4 regions of the Janthinobacterium sp. GW822-FHT07H10 genome follow, and region 3 is predicted to be linked to each of the others. Evidence: predicted binding sites of a transcription regulator. Region 3 holds the regulator's gene; each other region holds the start of a gene.
What was found. The regulator sigma-54, encoded in region 3, starts transcription at its own class of promoters, with help from an activator protein. The targets are predictions, from matches to a motif close to TGGCANGNAANCTGCTTT.
Positions count from the first base shown of each region.

Region 1: glnA (type I glutamate--ammonia ligase) is a predicted target of sigma-54. The motif match lies at 3,457-3,474, and genes of this name have one in related genera.
Region 2: AC1RDJ_RS19500 (TorF family putative porin) is a predicted target of sigma-54. The motif match lies at 2,944-2,961, and genes of this name have one in related genera.
Region 4: urtA (urea ABC transporter substrate-binding protein) is a predicted target of sigma-54. The motif match lies at 1,639-1,656, and genes of this name have one in related genera.

Region 1 covers NZ_JBXAKS010000004.1:115,869-121,435, reverse strand. Annotated here, with positions in the region: gene ntrC (nitrogen regulation protein NR(I)) at 1-141, opposite strand, end outside; gene glnL (nitrogen regulation protein NR(II)) at 190-1,278, opposite strand; gene AC1RDJ_RS11245 (DUF4124 domain-containing protein) at 1,286-1,780, opposite strand; gene glnA (type I glutamate--ammonia ligase) at 1,944-3,359, opposite strand; gene AC1RDJ_RS11235 (rhodanese-like domain-containing protein) at 3,745-4,206, shown strand; gene AC1RDJ_RS11230 (TAXI family TRAP transporter solute-binding subunit) at 4,283-5,567, opposite strand, start outside.
Region 2 covers NZ_JBXAKS010000009.1:388-5,954, forward strand. Annotated here, with positions in the region: gene AC1RDJ_RS19480 (DUF1840 domain-containing protein) at 1-87, opposite strand, end outside; gene AC1RDJ_RS19485 (hypothetical protein) at 268-813, opposite strand; gene AC1RDJ_RS19490 (YifB family Mg chelatase-like AAA ATPase) at 891-2,411, opposite strand; gene AC1RDJ_RS19495 (accessory factor UbiK family protein) at 2,523-2,771, opposite strand; gene AC1RDJ_RS19500 (TorF family putative porin) at 3,042-3,806, shown strand; gene AC1RDJ_RS19505 (P-II family nitrogen regulator) at 3,818-4,156, shown strand; gene AC1RDJ_RS19510 (ammonium transporter) at 4,168-5,567, shown strand, end outside.
Region 3 covers NZ_JBXAKS010000003.1:66,826-72,392, forward strand. Annotated here, with positions in the region: gene rapZ (RNase adapter RapZ) at 3-866, shown strand; gene AC1RDJ_RS08055 (enoyl-CoA hydratase/isomerase family protein) at 905-1,990, opposite strand; gene hpf (ribosome hibernation-promoting factor, HPF/YfiA family) at 2,145-2,507, opposite strand; gene AC1RDJ_RS08065 (RNA polymerase factor sigma-54) at 2,577-4,055, opposite strand; gene lptB (LPS export ABC transporter ATP-binding protein) at 4,060-4,815, opposite strand; gene lptA (lipopolysaccharide transport periplasmic protein LptA) at 4,815-5,408, opposite strand; gene lptC (LPS export ABC transporter periplasmic protein LptC) at 5,434-5,567, opposite strand, start outside.
Region 4 covers NZ_JBXAKS010000007.1:98,837-104,403, reverse strand. Annotated here, with positions in the region: gene AC1RDJ_RS17105 (transglutaminase-like domain-containing protein) at 81-680, shown strand; gene AC1RDJ_RS17100 (DUF4349 domain-containing protein) at 714-1,502, shown strand; gene urtA (urea ABC transporter substrate-binding protein) at 1,710-2,963, shown strand; gene urtB (urea ABC transporter permease subunit UrtB) at 3,073-4,674, shown strand; gene urtC (urea ABC transporter permease subunit UrtC) at 4,671-5,567, shown strand, end outside.

The sequences.
Region 1 (5,567 bases), on a different contig from region 3:
TTGCGGCGTGTCCAGTTCCAGCGCGGCGATGGCGTCACGCGCATTGGCAAAACTCTTGGTGGCGAGATTTTCCCGCGCCAGGGCTTTTTCCAGCACCCAGCGGATTGATTCATCGTCGTCAACTATCCAGATTGGCTTCATTAGTGTGTGCGTCCCGCAATGGATTTCATGGGTGGGATACGCCCCCGCTTATGGCAAGGGCAGAACGATCCTGAAATCGGTGTATCCAGGCCGGCTTTCGCACTCGATCACGCCCAGGTGCTGCTGCACGAAGGTTTGCGCCAAGGTCAGTCCCAAACCGCTGCCGCCTTCCCTGCCCGACACCAGCGGGTAGAAAATCCGGTCGCGGATCTGGGGTGCGATGCCCGGTCCATTGTCAATGATATGCAAGTCTAATGCCAGGTTGTAGCGGACCTTGGCCAGGGTCACCTGGCGCGCCACGCGCGTCTTGAAAATCAGTTCCGCATCGCCCGCCTCGATGCGCTCGGCCAGCGCCTGCGCCGCGTTGTGCGCGATGTTGAGCACGGTCTGTATCAATTGTTCCTTGTCGCCGCGGAACTCGGGGATCGAGGCGTCGTAATCGCGCGAAATGGTCAGGCCGCTGGGAAACTCGGCCAGGATCAGGCTGCGCACGCGCTCGCACACTTCGTGGATATTCACGTCGCCCACGATGTGCGGGCGGCGGTGCGGCGCCAGCAGGCGATCGACCAGGGTCTGCAGGCGGTCCGCTTCCTTGATGATGACCTGCGTGTATTCGCGCAGCTCGCTCAGGTGCAGGGCCGGCAATTCCAGCTCCAGCAGCTGCGCCGCGCCGCGGATGCCGCCCAGCGGGTTCTTGATTTCATGCGCCAGGTTGCGGATCAGCTCCTTGTTGACCTGGCTCTGGTCGAGGATGCGTTCCTCGCGGTCGAGTTTGAGTTGCTGCACGTTTTCGCGCAGCTCGATCAGCACGCTGTCGGGCGGCGCGTCGAGCGCGCTGATGATGCTGTGCACGCGCAGCGGTTCGCGCCCCAGGCGCTCCAGGCTCAAGTCCTGGCGCAAGTCGGAAAACTTGTGCTCGAGCGCCTGCGCGCAGATGCCGGCCAGCTCGTCGGGATTGAGGAACAGGGCCGTCAGCTTTTGCCGCGACAGGGCTTTCAGCGAGCTTTCCAGCAGGTTTTCCGCCGCCGCGTTGGCATAGCCGATGCGGCCGTCGCCGTCGAGCAGGATCACGGCTGACGCGAGCAGATCGAGGCCGGCCAAGTGGGCCGGGCGGCTGGAGTGGGTGTCTGTAGTCATCGTCTCGTCATCGGATATTCGCGATCTCGCGTTTCAGGGCCTCGACGTTCTGCTGTGTCCGGCTAATGTTGTCCTTCAGTTGCGCCACCCGCTCCTGGTACTTGGCATAGTTGCGCTCATTGCCCTGGCGTTCCGGCTGACCCTGGTTGAATTCCAGGCGCTGCGCCGCCAGTTTCTGCTCTTCGCTGCGTAATTCATCCTGCAAGATCTGGCGCCGGTCCAGGTCGCGCGCGCGCTGCTCGGCGCCATCGACCCGGGGAAACGCGCCGGCGGCGGGCGCCGGCGTGCCTGCCGCCTGGATGCCGGGCCGCGCGGGCGCGCCCGACAGGGGCGGCGTCTTGCGCGCCGGCGGCGCCGTGATGGCGCCCGGTAAATCGAGCAGCTGGCAACTGGCGTTGCGCCGCATATCCGTCAATTCCTTGTGGCCCTGGGCATCCGTGCACAGGAAAATCTGCCCATGCGCCTGGGCCGCGGCGCCCAGCAATCCGGCCATCAACGCCATTCTGTAATGCTTAGTCAATCTCTACTCCTGTCAGCTTGCATCGCATCGATGCTGGGCTGAATATACAACATCACACTGGCGCGCCGGATAAAAAAACGCGGGCAAGACCATCGCCTCACCCGCGTTTTTTATTCACTACCGGCAAGTTGCCGGCATGGCGCCATTACAGCGAGTAGTACATGTCGAACTCGGCAGGATGCGTGGTCATGCGCATGCGCTGTACGTCCTGCATTTTCAGTTCCAGGTAGGCATCGATCATCGAATCGCTGAAGACGCCGCCACGGGTCAGGAACTCGCGGTCCTTGTCCAGGGCTTCCAGCGCTTCTTCCAGCGAGGCGCAAACGGTAGGGATCAGTGCATCTTCCTCTGGCGGCAGATGGTACAGATCTTTCGATGCGGCTTCGCCCGGATGGATCTTGTTGGCAACGCCGTCCAGGCCAGCCATCAGCAGTGCGGCGAAGCACAGGTACGGGTTTGCCAGTGGATCCGGGAAACGCGCTTCCACGCGGCGGCCTTTTGGATTGGCCACGTGCGGGATGCGGATCGAGGCGGAACGGTTTTTCGCCGAGTACGCCAGTTTCACCGGTGCTTCGTAGCCTGGTACCAGGCGCTTGTACGAGTTGGTGCCCGGATTGGTGATCGCGTTCAGTGCCTTGGCATGCTTGATGATGCCGCCGATGTAGTACAGGGCGAAATCGGACAGGCCGGCATAGCCGTCGCCGGCGAACAGGTTCTTGCCATCTTTCCATACGGATTGATGCACGTGCATGCCCGAGCCGTTGTCGCCAACGATAGGTTTCGGCATGAAGGTGGCGGTCTTGCCATAGCTGTGCGCCACGTTCCACACCACGTATTTCAGGTTTTGCGTCCAGTCGGCACGCTCGACCAGGGTCGAGAACTTGGTGCCGATTTCATTCTGGCCCGCGCCGGCGACTTCGTGATGATGTACCTCAACCGGGATGCCCAGCGATTCCAGGATCAGGCACATTTCCGAACGCATGTCCTGGAAGCTGTCCACTGGCGGCACGGGGAAGTAGCCGCCCTTGACGGTAGGACGGTGGCCGCTGTTGCCGCCTTCGATGTCCTTGCCGGTCGACCACGAACCTTCGTCCGAACCGATCTTGACGAAGCAGCCCGACATGTCGATCTTCCAGCGCACGCTGTCGAAGATGAAGAATTCCGGCTCAGGGCCGAAGTAGGCGGTGTCGCCCATGCCCGACGATTTCAGGTAGGCTTCGGCGCGTTTCGCGATCGAGCGCGGGTCGCGGTCGTAGCCCTTGCCGTCCGACGGTTCGATCACGTCGCACTGCATGAACAGCGTCGTTTCTTCCATGAACGGGTCGATATTGGCGGTGTTTGGATCCGGCAGCAAGATCATGTCGGACGCTTCAATGCCTTTCCAGCCAGCGATCGAGGAGCCGTCGAAGGCATGGCCCGATTCGAATTTATCCATGTCGAAGTGCGACACGGGAACCGTCACGTGCTGCTCTTTACCACGGGTATCGGCAAAGCGGAAATCAACGAATTTGACTTCGTTCTCTTCTACCATCTTCAAGACTTCTGCGGCTGTCATTGCCATGCGTATCTCCTAAATGAATGTGGGGTGAGCCGACCTTAATGCGTCCGGGCTGATGAAGCGAAGCAAACATTGCGTGCCACCAAAACTCATAGGGATCATAGCAGATTCCATGCCAGCTCCAGGAGCTCCTGGGTGTCGGCGGCAAAATCGCTGTCATCCCAGTGAAAGTTTTCATGGCGGCGATTTCCACGCAAGGACAGCCGTACATCAGGAATGCACTATACAAGTGCGAAAAACGAATAACGCACCATTATCGTGCATTTCCTCGCTTTTTTGAGAAAATGCCTCTTTATGGTGCGACGCGCATGCACCGCGTATTCCCGTTTGCGGGGCGCCGGTGGCGCACTATAATCGTTCATACCATTCCACCTTCATCGAGGACGCCATGACCACCGCCGCCGACATCCTGAGCACCGCCCGCAGCCGCGCCAATGAGGGTACGCCGTACGCCGGCGCCGTGACGCCGCAGGAAGCGTATGAATTGCTGCAACTCGATGCCAGCGTCAAGCTGATCGACGTGCGCACCAATGCCGAGCGCGACTGGGTCGGCCGGGTCGACATCGCCGATACCCAGCATGGTGCGGTGCAATGGGCCACTTATCCGGGCGGCGTGCCCAATCCCGACTTTCTCGCGCAACTGGCTGCCCAGGCCGGCAAGGACGAAGTGCTGCTGTTCCTGTGCCGCTCCGGCGTGCGCTCGCGCCATGCGGCCAAGCTGGCCACCGAACACGGCTATGCGAATTGCTTCGACATCCTCGAAGGCTTCGAGGGCGACAAGGATGCCGACGGCCACCGCAAGCAGATCGGTGGCTGGTGCAAGGCGGGCTTGCCGTGGCTGGGCGCCTGAGGTTTTAACGGTGCGGCTATGGCTCGGGCCGCACGGCGCGCTCCGGCGCTAAGCAGGAAACGCCGGCATCCAGCGCTCAGGCCGGCTCGCCCGCCTCCGCCGCGGCGGTCGGATGCTCGCCCATCAGGGTTTGAATCCGCTTGCGCACGAAATTGATGTGGCTGCGCAAGCCGTACAGGCCGTCCGCAAACGACAGCGGGATCGAAATCTGGTTGACCATTTCCTCGATCTGGTCGAGCCGCGTCAATTGCTCCGCATACACTGCAGCACGCCTATCTTCCGGCACGTCTTCCAGCGCCTGCTCGACCGTGCGCAGCTGGCCATACCAGCGGTACACGCGCGAGCGGATGCGCCACACATACAGCGGCGGCACGACGCGCGACAGGGGCAGAATCAGCGCGCCCAGCGCCACCACCAGCACCCACATGCGGTCGAAGAAATTGGCCAGCCAGAAACTCATATAGCGCTGCAGCACGGGCGCGCCATCCTTGTAGAATTTCAGCGCTTCCGGCGCGACGGGAATTTCCGTGTAGCGCGCGGACGGGAACTGCCCCTGCTGCTGGAACCAGCCCGTGCCGCCGTGGATGCCGGCCGCCGCCTGCACGAACAGGTCGATCAGGGCCGGATGCAAGTCTTCGCGCGCCACCAGCGTGGCGGTCGGCGCGATCAGGTGATAATCCTGCGCGGGAATGTTCTGCCCCAGGTCGACGATGCCACGCGGCAAGATGACATGGGTCAGGAAGGGCAGGCGCCGCGTGTACGCCTCGGCTTGCGAAAAATCAAACAGCTTGATGCCCGGCGTTTGCAGCAGCATCTGAATCAGCGGCGCTTCCGGCGCCGAGCTGAACACGAGGCCGTCGATGCGCCCTTCCAGCAGCTCCACCGTGGCGGGCGTGTTTTGCAGGTCGCTTACCGTCAGCTCCGTTGCTTCTACGCCATTTACGGACAGCAATTGACGGAACAGGCTGGGCACGCCCGTGCCCTCCGGCCCCAGGTTGATCTTCATGCCTTTCAGTTGCGTCAGCTCCGTGACGGCCTTGTCTTCGCGCATGAACAGCCACACGGGTTCCGTAAACAGGCTGCCCAGCGAAATCAGGCCATGCCGTTCGGCATCGGCGTGCTCCGTCGAACCGCTTTGCACGAAGGCGATATCGGTCTTGCCGCTATTTAAGCGCTGCAGGTTTTCCTGCGAGCCCAGCGATGGCTGCAGGGTCACCTTGATGCCGTGCTTGGCCAGGGTGGCCGCGTATTTCTTGCCGAATTCTTCGTAGGCGCTATTGTCCTGCCCCGTCGACAGGCTGACCTGGCGCGGCGGCGCCGGGTCGACCAGCCAGTACGCCAGCGCGCAGACGGCGCCGATC
Region 2 (5,567 bases), on a different contig from region 3:
CTTGTGCAGGATGTCGAGGATACGCTGCGCATGTTCCTGGTACATCAGCACTTCAGGGGAGGATTTGGATTTGAATGAGATCAACATAAGCGCTTTCTGGAACTTGTTGTTAGTGTCGAAACAATATCACGACTTGAAACTTCACACAGGCCGTCCGTTTGCCCGGTTGGCACGATTGCAAACCGGATACTCCCATCTGTTGGACAGCGCACCTATTTACAAGGGCCCATCTCTCGTGCGGACCGCCATTTAAGCAAGCGTTAAGTCTCAATCGAGCTTCACGGCGTCCATGAAGGTATCGATGGTGTCACGCGATAGCTTGCTTTCTTCGCCGAGGATGATGACCTGGAAGATGCGTTTGTCCTGCGCCACGAAACGTCCGACCAGCAAGACCGGCTTGCCTTGCTGCGTACCGGCCGCCTCGATGCTCAGCGAACTGCGCTGGCGTGTGCCGGCCGGCGAGCTGCTGGCCGCCGATGCCGATTTTTCGCTGCGCACGGTGCCATTGATATTTTTCAATAATGCTGTCCGCATGGCGGGCAAGGCCGCCTGCGCCTGCTCCGCAGTGTCGAGCACGGCGCTGCCGATGGCGAAGGTGCTGCCATCGACTTCGCTGGCGGTCATGGTCAGGCTGACTTTCTTGCCGTCGAGATCCACTTCGCGCGTCAGTACGGCCGGCTTGCCAGGAAACAAGGCCGTGAACTGGGCGTCGGGGCTGCGATAATCGCGCCAGTCGAATTTCGGACTGCAGGCGGCCAGGACGCTGGCAGCGGCAAGCGTCGCCAGAAATAGGGCAAGTGATGTTTTTTTCATCAGCAGATGGTAGCAGCGCCGCCCATCATGTGCAATCGCGCGCGTACGGGCGGATTGGGCCACCTTATCTGCCCACCTTATATTTCACGCAGCACGCGCCGGTACTGGATCGCTTCGGCCACATGTGCTTGTCCGATGGCTGGACTGCCTGCCAGGTCGGCGATGCTGCGGGCCACGCGCAGCACCCGGTGATAAGTGCGTGCCGACCAGTGCAGGTGCAACATGGCGCTGTGCAACAGCCGTTCGCCATGTTGTTCGAGTTGGCAATGCTGTTCGATTTCCACGTTGTTCAGCCGCTGGTTCGATTTGCCCTGGCGCGCCAATTGCAGGGCAGACGCCGCCGCCACGCGCGTGGCGATTTGTTGCGTGCCTTCGCCAGCACCGGCTAGCCTGCCCAGCGACTCCGGCGGCATGGCCGCCACTTCAATCTGCAAGTCGATACGGTCGAGCAGCGGTCCGGACAAGCGGCTGTGGTAGCGCAGCACGGCGTCCGGCGTGCACCGGCAGCGGCCGGATGCGTGACCCAGATAACCGCAGGGACACGGGTTCATGGCGGCGATCAGCTGGAAGCGGGCGGGAAAATCGGCTTGGCGGGCCGCGCGCGAAATGGTGATGACGCCCGATTCCATGGGCTGGCGCAGCACGTCGAGCACTTTGCGGTCGAATTCGGCAATTTCATCGAGGAAGAGCACGCCGCAGTGCGCCAGCGAAATTTCGCCGGGCTGCGGAACATTGCCTCCGCCCACCAAGGCCACGCCGGAAGCCGTCTGATGAGGCGCACGGTAGGGGCGCCGTTTCCAGTGTTCCACTTTAAAATTGCCGCCCAGCGAATGCACGGCGGCCGATTCCAACGCCTCTTCGTCGCTCATCGGTGGCAGCACGCCGGGAAAACGGCTGGCCAGCATGGTCTTGCCTGCACCAGGCGGACCCACCATCAGGACGTTGTGGCCGCCAGCGGCAGCCACTTCCAGCGCGCGGCGCGCTTGCTGTTGTCCCTGCACATCGGCAAAGTCCGGATACAGGAAAGCGGGTGCAGCCGGCATGGGCTGGTGGCGCTGCAGGGGCGTATGGCTGGCGCGCGCGGCAAAATGCGCGCATACCTCGAGCAGGGTGTGGGCTGGGTAGATGCCGGCATCGCGGACGAGCGCCGCCTCGTCCGCATTCGCGTGCGGCAAGATGAAGGCGCGCGGCACGCCGGTCTTGTCGCGTTGCATGGCAAACGTCATGGCCAGCGCGCCCCGGATGGGACGTAGCTGTCCTGACAGCGACAGTTCGCCAGCGAATTCATAGTGGTGTAATTGGTCGCCCGGCAATTGGCCGGAGGCGGCCAGAATGCCTAGCGCGATGGGCAGGTCGAAACGGCCCGATTCCTTGGGCAGATCCGCCGGGGCCAGGTTGGCCGTGATGCGCCGCGCCGGCATGTCAAAACCACAGTTTTGCAGCGCGGCACGTACGCGGTCGCGCGATTCCTTCACTTCCGTATCCGGCAAGCCGACGATCGTAAAGGACGGCAAGCCATTGGCAAGATGGACTTCGACACTTACCTCGGGCGCTTCCATGCCGGCCAGGGCACGGCTTTTCAGGACTGCCAGACTCATCAGATCCCCCTGTAGCGCGGGCGCGGGCAGGATCAGTCTAGTCCTTGAAACGGCGTGCGGCTTGCGCTATGCCAGCAAGAACGCCGATTACGGCGCCCTGCGTGCGGCGATTTACGCTTTTGGATCGTTCAGGCGCGTTTCCAGTTCGATCAGGCGCAATTCCAGTGCATCGAGCTTGGCGCGGGTCTTGGCCAGGACCTGGGCCTGGATATCGAATTCCTCGCGCGTGACGAGATCCAGGCGGGCGAAGCCCTGGGTCATCATCGATTTCACGTTCTTCTCGATATCCTTGGCCGGCGAGTTTTCGATGGCTTGATGGATCTTGCCTTGCAAGTCGTTAAAGAAGGTATTCATGTCCATGGTCAGTCCTTTTATGGTGCGGCCTGTGCATCGCACCATTGCGGTGCACAGCGGCGTTAATCTGGTGCGAAACTGGGCAAATTCACAATGCTTTAGCCGCCCGTTCCGGCATGCCCAGGGGCTTGCAGGGTATGTATGGACGGAAACGCACCTGTCAAGGTGGCAATGGAGCTGGCACGTATTCTGCTAAAGCATAGATGAACGCTTTGTGATCTCCAGCCAAGATTTTAAACCTCAACCGCTTTAAAAGTTCAATAAAAGGGAATCGCCATGAAGAATCTGTCCAAGAACATGACTTTAGCAGCAGCGTTGACACTGGCCATGACCGCCTTGTGCGGCAACGCGATGGCGCAGGAAGCGGCAGCGGCGCCCGCCGCCGAAGCCGTGCCCGACAACGTGGTCAGCTACAACGTGGCGCTGACCAGCGATTACCGTTACCGTGGCCTGTCGCAAAGCCGCCTGAAACCTGCCGTCAGCGGCGGCGCCGACTATACGCACAATCCGACTGGCCTGTACGTGGGCACCTGGTTGTCGAGCATCAAATGGATCAAGGATGGCGGCGGCGATACGGATCTGGAATGGGATATCTACGGCGGCAAGCGCGGCGAAATCAGCAAGGATTTCACGTATGACGTGGGCGGCCTGTATTACTTCTATCCGTCGAATGGCCTGAGCACGAATGCGAATACCTTCGAACTGTACGGCCAGCTCGGTTATGGCCCGCTATATATCAAGTACTCGCATTCGACGACGAATCTGTTCGGCGTGGCCGACAGCAAGAATAGCGGTTACCTGGACCTGGGCGCCAACGTGGAAGTGCATGATGGCTACATGCTGAACCTGCACGTGGGCCGGCAAAAGGTCGAGCATAACAATTCCCTCAGCTATAGCGATTACAAGATCGGCGTGACCAAGGATTTCGGCATGGCGACCGTGTCGCTGGCTGCCGTGAAGGCCAACATCGCTTCGCTGGCGCCCAATGGCAAGAATCTGGCGAAAACGGGCCTCGTATTGACTGTTTCCAAAACCTTTTAAGCGAGACTGCCATGAAAATGATTACTGCAATCATTAAACCGTTCAAACTGGACGAAGTGCGCGAAGCCTTGTCGGCTATCAATGTGCAAGGGATTACCGTCACCGAAGTGAAGGGGTTCGGCCGTCAGAAAGGCCATACGGAACTGTACCGTGGCGCCGAGTATGTGGTTGATTTCCTGCCAAAAACCAAAATCGAAGCGGCGGTCGACGACGCCATTGTCGACCAGGCCATCGAAGCCATCGAGGGCGCCGCGCGCACCGGTAAAATCGGTGATGGCAAGATTTTTGTGTACAACCTGGAACAGGTCATCCGCATCCGTACCGGTGAAACCGGCAACGAAGCGCTCTAAGGGGAATATTGATGCGTAAAAATATAACAACATTGTTAGCTGGGTTAGCCTGTCTGTGTGCGTTTGGGGTTGCCGCGCCCAGCTTTGCCGATGCCCCGGCCAAGCCGGAAGCCGTGACGGCCGCTGTCGCCACGCCTGCCGTGACGCCTGCGCCCGATGCCGCCGTGCCGGCTGCCGCGCCAGCCGCCGCCGCTCCTGCCCCAGCGGCTGCCGCGCCGGCGCCCGTCGCCAACAAGGGCGACACCAGTTTCATGATGATCTGCACCGTGCTGGTGATCCTGATGACGATCCCAGGTCTGGCCCTGTTCTACGGCGGCCTGGTGCGCTCGAAGAACATGCTGTCGGTGCTGATGCAAGTGTTCATGGTGTTTTCCCTGGTGGTGGTGCTGTGGTGCATTTATGGCTACTCGGTCGCCTTCACGGAGAAAACCGCCTTCTTCGGCGGCTTCGACCGTCTCTTCCTGAATGGCATCTGGGATCCGGCCAAGGGCACGTTTGCCGCCGCCGCCACCTTCAGCAAGGGCGTCGTCATTCCCGAGTTCGTGTTTGTCGCCTTCCAGGGCACGTTTGCCGCGATTACCTGCTCGCTGATCGTCGGTGCCTTTGCCGAACGCGCCAAGTTTTCCGCCGTGCTGGCCTTCGTCGTACTGTGGTTCACGTTTGCCTACCTGCCAGCGGCGCACATGGTCTGGTTCTGGACCGGCCCTGACCTGATCACCGATGCGGCGACGGCAGCCACCGAAGCGGCCAAGGCTGGCTGGATCTGGCAAAAAGGCGCGCTGGACTTCGCCGGCGGCACCGTGGTGCACATCAATGCCGCTATCGCCGGCCTGGTGGGCGCCATCATGATCGGCAAGCGCGTCGGCTACGGCCGTGAATCGATGGCGCCGCATTCGCTGACGATGACCATGATCGGCGCGTCCCTGCTGTGGGTGGGCTGGTTCGGTTTCAATGCCGGTTCCTCGATGGAAGCGGGCGACGTGGCGGCTCTGGCCTTCGTCAATACCATGCTGGCCACGGCTGCCGCCACCCTGTCGTGGGTGTTTGGCGAGTGGATTACCAAGGGCAAGCCTTCCATGCTCGGCGGCGCGTCCGGCGCCGTTGCCGGCCTGGTGGCCATCACCCCGGCGGCCGGCTTCGTCGGCCCGATGGGCGGCCTGGTCATCGGCTTGCTCGCCGGTATCGTCTGCCTGTGGGGCGTGAATGGCTTGAAACGCCTGATCGGCGCCGACGATTCGCTCGACGTGTTCGGCGTCCATGGCGTGGGCGGCATCCTCGGTGCCTTGCTGACGGGCGTGTTTGCGGCGCCGCAACTGGGCGGCCAGGGCATCTTCGACTATGTCACCAACAAGATGTCGGCCGACCCGTATTCGATCGGCCACCAGGTGTGGGTACAGGCGCAGGCTGTCGG
Region 3 (5,567 bases):
GTATGCATATTGTCCTTATTACCGGAATATCCGGCTCCGGCAAATCCGTGGCACTCAATGTGCTGGAAGATACCGGCTACTATTGTGTCGACAACCTGCCGCCGGCGCTGCTACCCAGCCTGGTGCAAACCCTGCTCGATGAAGGCGCGCCGCAACTGGCCGTGGCCGTCGATGCGCGCAGCGCCGAGTCGCTGACCAGCCTGCCGCACAATGTAGCGCTGCTGCGCGACCAGGGGCATGACGTGAAGGTCATGTTCCTGACAGCCACCACGCACTCGCTGGTGGCGCGCTTCTCGGAAACGCGGCGCAGCCATCCGCTGTCGCATGAACTGCGTCCGAACCAGAACCCGGCCAGCCGCCGCACCCTGATCGAATGCATCTCGGAAGAGCGCGAACGCCTGTCGGCCATCGAACAGCTGGGCCATGTGATCGACACCTCGGAACTGAGCGCCAACAAGCTGCGCGCCTGGATCAAGGATATCGTCGCCTCCGAACGGGCGCCGCTGACCCTGTTCTTCGAATCGTTCGCCTTCAAGCTGGGCGTGCCGCTCGATGCCGATTTCGTCTTCGACGTGCGGGCCCTGCCGAATCCCTATTACGACCTGGCCTTGCGCCCGCTCGACGGCCGCGACGCGCCCGTGATCGCCTTCCTCGATGCGCAACCGAGCGCACTCGAGCTGCTGGCCGACATACGCACCTTCATCGAGAAATGGCTGCCATCATTCAAATCCGACAACCGCAGCTACCTGACCGTGGCGCTCGGCTGCACGGGCGGCCAGCACCGCTCCGTGTACATGGCGGAACGGCTGGCGCAGTATTTCAGCCCGAATGAACGCGTCGTCCTGCGCCACCGCGAACGTAGCTAGAACGCCAGGCGACCGCGCGTCGCTTGTATGTGGCCCTGTTAATTCAGATGGCAAAGCGGATGCACTTGCGCCGGCCAGACCGGTGCAAAGAAGCGCGCCACCATGGCCGCATCGACCTCGTCCAGGCTGGCCGGCTGCCAGCGCGGCGCATTGTCCTTGTCGACCACCAGCGCGCGCACGCCTTCGAGCACCTCGCCATGCGCAAAATTGTGGCGCACCAGCGTGCGCTCCATGCGCAGGCAATCGGCCACGCCCAGGTGTGCGCCGCGCTGCAGTAATTCCAGGGTGACCGACATCATCAGCGGCGAGCGCAAACGCATTGCCGCCAGCGCCTTGGCCGCGAACGCACTGTCATCCTGCGCCAGCGATGCCATGATGGCCGCCACGGAAGCGGCACTGAAATGGCGGTCCAGCGCCGTGCGCGCGGCCGCCAGCACAGAGACGCCAGCCTGCGCCTGGAATGGCGCCGCCAGGGCCTTGATGGCCACCGGCAAGCCTTCACCGGGCGTCGACTCGAACAGGGCCGTCAGCGCCTCCATGGCCGTCTCCGGCAGATACACATCGGCCAGGCCTGTATACAGCGCATCGGCCGCGCCGATGGTCAGGCCCGTCAAGCCCAGGTACAGACCCAGCTGGCCAGGCAGGCGCGACAGAAAATAGCTGCCGCCCACATCGGGGAACAGGCCAATATTGACTTCTGGCATGGCCATGCGCGTGCGGCCCGTCACGATGCGCAAGCGGTTGCCGGGGCCGGCCTGCGCCACGCCCATGCCGCCGCCCATCACCACGCCATCCATCACGGCGATATACGGTTTCGGATAGAAATGGATTAAATGATTTAAAGCATATTCTTCTGTAAAGAAATCTTCCAGCAATGCACTGCCACCCTGCGGCGTGGCCCGGCCCGCATCGTAAAAGAAGCGGATGTCGCCGCCGGCGCACAGGGCTTTTTCGCTGCTCGAGCGTATCACCACGGCGTCCACCTGCGGATCGTCGCGCCAGGCCAGCAAGGCGGCACTCATGGTGCGCACCATCTCCAGCGACAGGGAATTCAAGGCTTTCGGGCGGTCGAGCACGATGTGCGCGGTGCGGTTGCGGATGGAGGTGTGGACGAAGTCGCTCATGGCAGGCAGGCAAGAAGTGAAAGTGCCAACATTCTAGCGCCTGCAGGAGCAACCTTGCGTTCGGCCAGGCGATCCGTGCGCAAGGGTGACGGGCGCAAAAAAGGGCGCAAGATGTGCGCCCTTAGTTGATCACAACTGCGAGAAGCGGGTGGCCTTAGACGGCGACGACGGCTTCATCCTCTGAGTTGTCTGGCAGATGCTTGATCGCCTCTTTACCGTGCCCTTGCACTTTGCTTTTGTATTTCATCACTTGCCGGTCCAGCTTGTCGATCAGGGTATCGATCGCGGCATACAGGTCTTGCGCCAGGCTTTCCACATAGACGGTCTTGCCACTCAGACGCAGGTTGACTTCGGCCTTTTGACGCTTTTCTTTCTCTTTGAGGTTGTCCACGGTCAGAATCACGGCGATATCGATAACGTGATCGAAATGACGTTTCACGCGCTCCAGCTTCGTTTGTACGTATTCACGAATGGCTGGTGTCACTTCGAGATGATGTCCGCTGATGGTGAGATTCATACACACTCCTAAAGATGATCGGGTTCGTGCGGTATCCATCGTATCCGGCCCGCAGAGGAACCGAAAAAACTACAAGCACTTACGCAGACTCACTGGCGGAATTTTCAACGCTTCCCGGTATTTGGCAACAGTACGTCGCGCAATCACCATGCCTTGTTCTCCCAGCATGTCCGCAATCTTACTGTCGGATAAAGGATTTTTAGGGTCTTCTGCTCCTGTCAGTTGCACGATCAATGCCCGTATCGCCGTCGATGACGCTTCGCCCCCCGCTTCGGTGGCGACGTGGCTACCAAAGAAATATTTCAACTCGAACATGCCGTGCGGGGTCAGCATGTACTTTTGAGTTGTTACCCGCGAGATAGTACTCTCGTGTAAACCCAGTGTATCAGCTATTTCACGGAGCACAAGGGGGCGCATGGCAACGGCCCCATGCGAGAAAAAGTTCTTTTGTCTTTCTACTATCGCCTGCGCCACGCGCAGGATCGTGTCGAAGCGCTGGCGCATATTCTTGATCAGCCACTTGGCTTCCTGCAACTGTGCACCCATGGCGCCTTCGCCCTTGCCCTGCTTGAGCAGGTTGGCATACATGGCATTGACGCGCAGGCGCGGCATGACGTCATTGTTCAGCGTCACCTGCCAGCCATTGCGCGCGCGCTTGACAACCACGTCCGGCACCACGTAGTCGGAAACGTCGGAGGCGAACACGGCGCCCGGGTGCGGATTGCACAGGCGAATCACGGTCTGCGCCTCGCGCAAGTCTTCGTCGTCGCAATCGAGGGCTTTTTTCAGCTTGTTGAAATCGCGCTGGGCAAACCAGGCCAGGTGCTTTTCCACGATGACGATGGCCATGCGGCGCGTCACCAGGGCGATATGCGGCAAACGCTTGATTTGCAGCGCCAGGCATTCGGAGGCGTTGCGCGCCCCCACGCCTGGCGGATCGAAGCTTTGCAGCAGCGCCAGTGCCGTGCGCAGCTCGTCGGCGTCGATGTCCAGCTCCGCCGGCAGGCGCGCCAGGATGTCGTCGAGCGACTCTTCCAGGTAGCCATTGTCGTCGAGGGCGTCGATGATCAGCTCGACCAGCGCGCGGTCGCGCAATTCTAGCACCGTCACGCGCATCTGCTCCATCAGGTGTTCGCGCAAGGTGCAGTGATGGGCTTCGAGTTGCGGACGGGCATCTTCGTCGTCGGGCGCCTTGCCACGGCTCGCTTCGCTCCAGTCGCTGTCGCCGCCATCCATGGCGGCCGGACTCTCGCCCGCCTCGCCGTCAAACCCATCCGCTTCGGCCGGCGCGGCGGGCGCCTCCTGGCTCGGTGGCTGAGGCGGTGCCTCGGCCGGCGCGGCCGTCGAACTCAAGGCGCCATCGGACAGCAGGCGCAACGAGCGGTCGAGCGGATCGTCGAGACGCTCGAGCAGGGGATTGTCCGTCAACAGCTGCTCTAGCTCCTGGTGCAATTCCAGGGTAGACAATTGCAACAGGCGTATCGATTGCTGCAACTGCGGCGTCAGTGCCAAGTGCTGCGAGGTGCGCAGCTGCAATGATTGTTTCATTGGCTCACATGCGGAAGTGTTCGCCCAGATAGACCCGGCGTACCGACTCGTTCGCGATGATGTCGTCGGGGCGTCCCGACGCCAGCACCGAGCCCTGGTTGATGATGTAGGCACGGTCGCAGATACCCAGCGTCTCGCGTACATTATGGTCGGTGATCAGCACACCGATATTGCGCTCCTTCAAGAAACGCACGATGCGCTGGATTTCGATCACGGCGATCGGATCGACGCCGGCGAACGGTTCGTCGAGCAGCACGAAACGCGGGTCCGTGGCCAGCGCACGGGCGATTTCCACGCGGCGGCGCTCGCCGCCCGACAGCGACAGGGCCTGGTTCTCGCGCAGCTTTTCAATCTGCAAGTCGGCCAGCAATTTATCCAGGCGCTCCTCGATCTCGGCCTTCGTCAACGGACGGCCTTCGACGGTCTGGATTTCCAGCACGGCGCGGATATTGTCTTCCACCGTCAGCTTGCGGAAAACGGACGCTTCCTGCGGCAGATAGGACAGGCCCATCTGCGCGCGGCGGTGGATCGGCAGCCTGGAAATATCCACGCCGCTGATATCGATGGTACCGCCATCCGACGGCACCAGGCCGACGATCATGTAGAACGAGGTGGTCTTGCCGGCGCCGTTCGGCCCCAGCAGACCCACCACTTCACCGCATTCGACTTGCAGCGAAACATCATGCACGACTTGCCGCTTGCCATAGGTCTTTTGCAGCCCGCGGACGATCAGGGTACTGCCGCAACGTGTATTTTCCATTATTTCTTTCCTGGCGCGGGCGCCGCCGGCGCTTTCTCCGCCGCGGGTGCCTTGGTCTTCGGCTGGATCACCATGCGCACGCTACCGGCGCCCGGGGCGCTGGTGCCGCTGTCACTGTTTTCCATCTTGAACACTTCGTTGCGGCTGTCATATGAAATGAAGGCGCCATTGGCCACATCGGTGATTTTCGTGCCTTCCAGGCGCGTCAGCTTGGCCTTGGAAAACAGTTTCACCACTTCCGTCTTGTTATCGTATTCCACGCGCTCCGCTTCGCCTTCGACCCACAGGTCGCCCGCGCCATCGCGCTTCTGGCGGAAGGTGGCCAGCTTGCCCGGATCGGCCCAGAAGGTGATGAACTGGTAGCCTTGCGGGTCTTCCGTGATCAGGGCCCGCCCCGCCTTCATGGTCAAGGTGCCCTTCACCAGCACCACGTCGCCCGTCAGAGTACGGACTTGCTTGATGTCATCCATCTGGCCGCGCTGGGCCGTGATGACGGCTTCCTTCTCGGAATCGGCCTTCTCGGCATGCGCCGCACCCATCACGCCCAGCGAGCAGACGGTCGACAATAGAGTCAACAGCAAGATGTTCTTCATATTATGGTTTCCTTGTTTCATTCTGTCAGTGTGCCGCCGCGGCCGGGCGCGGTTTCGGCGGGAGGACGATGCGCAGCGCCTGCTGCACTTCCACCACACCGGTGGCGTTATTGGCTTTCATGCCCACGCCGGTCACGTGGGAGACCCCCATCAGCATGT
Region 4 (5,567 bases), on a different contig from region 3:
TGTTTTTGCGCAAGGAAACGGCAGATTCGGCACGGCTTCGACTAAAATCGCGCATTCTCTCGGCTTACCTTGTATATACGATGGCCATGCATTCCGACTTTTCCCTGTATCTGGCGAGCAGCACGCAGATCGACAGCGACCACCCCGCCGTGCGCGCCAGGGCGGCCGCGCTGGCCGCCGGCGCGACAGGCGACGCCGCCATCGCGCGCCGCTGCTTTGAATTCGTGCGCGACGAGATAGCCCACAGCTGGGATTACCAGCGCAATCCCGTCACCTGCCGCGCTTCCGACGTCTTGCAGCATGGCACCGGCTATTGTTATGCGAAGAGCCACCTGCTGGCCGCGCTGCTGCGCGCCAATGGCATTCCTGCCGGCCTGTGCTACCAGCGCCTGGCCGTCGGCGAGGTGGGGCCGCCGTTTTGCCTGCATGGCTTGAACGCCGTGTATCTGCAGGATTTCGGCTGGTACCGCATCGATGCGCGCGGCAACAAGCCGGGCGTCGACGCCGCCTTCGTGCCGCCGCGCGAGCAGCTGGCTTTTCCCGTGCTGGCGGCCGAGGAGCGCGACTTGCCCGAAATCTGGCCGGAACCGTTGCCGCAAGTGGTGGCCGCGCTGACACGGCACGCCACCGTGCACGACGTGGCCGCGCACTTGCCCGATCTGCAGATGCTGCCGAAATAATGCAAAAGTAAAAATAATCTAAAGAAAGCAATAATGAAAATAGTCTATATGAGTCTGATGGGCGTCCTGCTGCTGGCCGGTTGCGGCAGCAAGGGCGAGAGCGGCGGGCAATCGAGCGCCGCGCGCCTCGATGGCAAGGAAAAGGGCAGCGAGTTTCTTGCCTATGAGCACAACGTCAGCGTCGATACGCATGAGGCCCAGGTGCGGCCCCTGTATGAAAAAGTGGTCGCCGCCTGCAAGGCCGATACGGACAATGGCTGCCTGCTGCTCGATTCAGGCATCGACAGCGGCCGTTACGTGCACGCGCGCATCAGCATGCGGGCCAAGCCGGCCGGCATCAGGAAGCTCGTCGCGCTCGTTGCCGCCGAAGGCGACGTCATCAGCCAGGGCACCAAGGTGGAAGACCTGGGCCGCCCCGTGCTCGACAGCAAGAAGCGCCTGGACATGCTCAAGCAATACCAGGCGCAGCTGCAAGACCTGGAAAAGCGTTCGGGCGCGAATGTCGACGCCCTGATCAAGGTGACCAAGGAACTGGCCACCGTGCAGGTGGAGCTGGAGCAGGCGACGGCGGCCAACGCGCTGTTGATGCAGCGCATCGACACGGACTTGCTGAACGTGGCCATCAGCGCCGAAGGCCGCCAGTCGTTCTGGACGCCCGTCAAGCGCGCGCTGGGCAATTTCACGGAGAACCTGTCGGAAGGCGTGGCCAACGCCATCACGGCCATGGCCTACATCCTGCCTTGGCTGCTTGCCTTCGTGCTGCTGTTCCCGCTGGGGCGCAAGGGCTGGCGCCGCCTGCGCGCCGCGCCGCGCAAGGCTTGACGCGCCCGGCGCACCGTTTTACGGCAAGTTGAAACCTGGCTGCACAGTCCTTGTGCAGCCAGGTTTTTTTTCGTGCGGGATTGTCTCGGGTGCACCATGGCGTGGCGCGCGCCCCATGCCGCACGCCTGCCGGCGCTGGCATGCATTCTGCTTTAACAACAGCGTATGCCCCAGTCCGACAACCACGCACCCACCACAGGAGTCTCCATGTCACGACGCATCATCTTGAAAGCGGCAGCAGCAGGCGCACTGGCCCTGGCCGCCTCGGTATTCACGCAGGCGGCGCTGGCCGCCGACACGATCAAGGTGGGCATCTTGCACTCCTTGTCGGGCACCATGGCCATTTCCGAAACGTCGCTGAAAGACGTGGCCTTGATGACGATTGCGGAAATCAATGCCAAGGGCGGCGTGCTGGGCAGGAAGCTGGAAGCCGTCGTCGTCGACCCGGCATCGAACTGGCCGCTGTTCGCGGAAAAGGCGCGCCAGCTGGTGGCGCAGGACAAGGTGGCTGTCGTGTTCGGCTGCTGGACGTCCGTGTCGCGCAAGTCGGTCTTGCCGGTGTTCAAGGAACTCAACAGCCTGCTGTTCTACCCCGTGCAATACGAGGGTGAGGAACTGGAAAAGAATGTGTTTTATACGGGCGCCGCACCGAACCAGCAGGCGATCCCGGCCGTGGAATACCTGATGAGCAAGGATGGCGGCGGCGCCAGGCGTTTCGTGCTGCTGGGCACGGATTATGTGTATCCGCGCACCACCAACAAGATCCTGCGCGCCTTCCTGAAAAGCAAAGGCGTCAAGGACAGCGATATCAGCGAGGTCTACACGCCATTCGGCCACGCCGACTATCAAACGATCGTCGCCAACATCAAGAAGTTTTCCGCGGGCGGCAAGACGGCCGTCATTTCCACCATCAATGGCGATTCCAACGTGCCGTTCTACAAGGAGCTGGGCAATGCGGGCTTGAAAGCCACCGACGTGCCCGTCGTCGCGTTTTCCGTGGGCGAGGAAGAGCTGCGCGGCATCGATGCCAGGCCGCTGCTGGGGCATCTGGCGGCGTGGAATTATTTCGAATCCGTCAAGAATCCCGTCAACACGGCCTTCATCAAGCAGTGGAAGGCGTATGCCGTGGCGCAAAAGTTGCCGAACGCGGCTTCGGTCGTGACGAACGACCCGATGGAAGCGACCTATGTCGGCATCCACATGTGGGCACAAGCCGTGGAAAAGGCGAAATCGACGGACACGGACAAGGTGATCGCCGCCATGGCGGGCCAGAGCGTGAAAGCACCATCGGGCTTTACCCTGACCATGGATGCGACGAATCACCACTTGCACAAGCCCGTGATGATAGGCGAGATCAAGGCCGATGGGCAATTCAATGTCGTGTGGAAAACCAGGGAGCCGATACGCGCCCAGCCGTGGAGCCCATTTATCAAGGGCAATGAGGGCAAGCAGAAGCTGTAGACGCTATTCACCCACCAGCAAATGCCGGGGTCGGATCCTGAGGGGCCGACCCCAGTCCTCGCCTTTGGGGTAAGCGCTCGCCCCGTGCAGTTTTTCCATGGAACTTACAATGAGGTTCATTCCCAAACTGCTGCTCCTTGCCTGTCTATTGATATTCCCGCTCGCGCAGGCCGCCATCCCTCCCGACCTGCTCAAGCCGCTGGCCGGCGACGACCCCGACGCCCGCGTGGCCGCCGTCGCGCAGATCGCCGCCCTCGCCACGCCCGAGGCCATCCGCGTCCTGCAAGCCTTGCAGGACGACGCCTTGTATGCGGCGCCCGACGGCCAGGTGTATATCGTCGATGGCGAGCAAGCGTATGACCCGGCAAGCGGCAAGAGCGTGCCGCTGCCCGATGGCATCGATGGCGTGATGGTCAACAACCGCTTGCGTGCGGCCGTGGCGGGCGCCCTGTCGGGGCTGAAGCTGCTGGCGCCGGAACGGGCCACGCGCCTGGCTGCCGCGCAGGCGCTGCAACAGGCCGTCGACCCCGCGCAGCTCCCCCTGATCCGCACGGCGCTGGCGCAGGAAAACGATGCTGACATCAAACAGATCTTGCAGGTGCTGATCGCCAGCGCCAACCTGCAGGCGCCGGACGCGGCTACGCGCAGGCAAGCCGTGCAGGCGCTGGCGGGCAGCAGCGATGCGCGCCTGCTGCCCGTGCTGCACGCCATGCTGGAGCGCGGTGCCGATGGCAAGGCCAGCGAGCCCGATGAAGCCGTGCAGCTGGCGGCCATCGACACCATGCGCCAGATCAAGGGACGAGTGTCGCGCATGGAGATCGCCGGCAATGTGTTTTACGGCATCTCGCTGGGCAGCGTGCTGCTGCTGGCGGCGCTGGGCCTGGCCATCACATTCGGCTTGATGGGCATCATCAACATGGCGCATGGCGAACTGCTGATGATAGGCGCTTACACGACGTATCTGTGCCAGCTGTTTTTCCGCACCTACTTGCCCGCCATGCAGGATGCGTATTTGCTGGCCGCCTTGCCGGCCGCCTTTCTCGTGGCCGGCCTGGTCGGCGTGGCGCTCGAGCGCACGGTGATCCGCTGGCTGTACGGGCGGCCGCTGGAAACCTTGCTGGCCACCTCGGGCATCAGCCTGATCCTCATGCAGCTGGTGCGCACGATCTTTGGCGCGCAAAACGTGGAAGTGGCCAACCCGGCCTGGATGTCGGGCGGCGTCACCGTGCTGGGCGGCCTCGTGCTGCCGTACAACCGCCTGGCCATCATCGGCTTTGCCATCGTCGTCGTGGCGGCCGTGTGGCTGATCCTGAACAGGACGCGGCTGGGCCTGTTCGTGCGCGCCGTCACGCAAAACCGCCGCATGGCCGACTGCGTGGGCGTGGCCACGGGCAAGGTCGACATGCTGACCTTTGGCCTCGGTTCCGGCATCGCCGGGCTGGGCGGCGTGGCGCTGTCGCAGCTGGGCAATGTGGGGCCGGACCTGGGGCAAAGCTATATCGTCGATTCCTTCATGGTGGTGGTGCTGGGCGGCGTGGGCCAGCTGGCCGGCACGGTCATCGCCGCGCTGGGCCTGGGCGAAGTGAATAAATTCCTCGAGCCGGTGGCGGGCGCCGTGCTGGCGAAGATCGCCATTTTGATATTCATCATCATTTTTATCCAGCGCCGGCCGCAGGGCCTGTTTGCCATGAAGGGACGCAGCGTCGAATGATTACCTCCTATCGAGTCCAGGCTGGCCTGTTCACGCTGCCGATGTGGATGGCGATTGCCGCCTGCACGGTGCTGGCGGCCATGCTGCCAGTTTTCAATCTGCTCTTTCCTGACGGGCATGCGCTGCATGTGTCCGCCTACACGGTGGCGCTGGTGGGCAAGTTCCTGTGCTACGCGCTGGCCGCGCTGGCGCTGGACCTCGTGTGGGGCTACACGGGCATCCTGTCGCTGGGACACGGCGTGTTCTTTGCGCTGGGCGCGTATGCGCACGGCATGTATCTGATGCGCGCCATCGGCGAGCAGGGCCAGTACCGCAGCAGCTTGCCCGACTTCATGGTCTTTCTCGACTGGAAAACCTACCCGTGGTACTGGGCGTTTACCGACCATTTCTGGTACTGCATGGCGCTGGTCGTGCTGGTGCCGGGCGTGCTGGCCTTTGTGTTTGGCTACTTTGCCTTCCGTTCGCGCATCAAGGGCGTGTATTTTTCCATCATCACGCAGGCCATGACGTATGCCTTCATGCTCCTGTTCTTCCGCAATGACACCGGCTTTGGCGGCAACAACGGTTTCACGGACTTCAAGACGATATTGGGCCACAGCGTCACGGCGCCCGCCACCCGCGCCGTGCTGTTCCTGCTGACCCTGGCCATCCTGCTGGCCGCGCTGGTGGGCGCGCGCGCCATCGTGACATCCAAGCTGGGCAGGGTCTTGCAGGGCGTGCGCGACAGCGAGGCGCGGCTGATGTTCCTCGGCTACAACCCGCTGTGGTTCAAGCTATTTGTCTGGACCCTGTCCGCCATGCTGTGCGGCATCGCCGGCGCCCTGTACGTGCCGCAGGTGGGCATCATCAACCCGTCCGAAATGTCGCCGGCCAATTCCATCGAAATGGTGGTG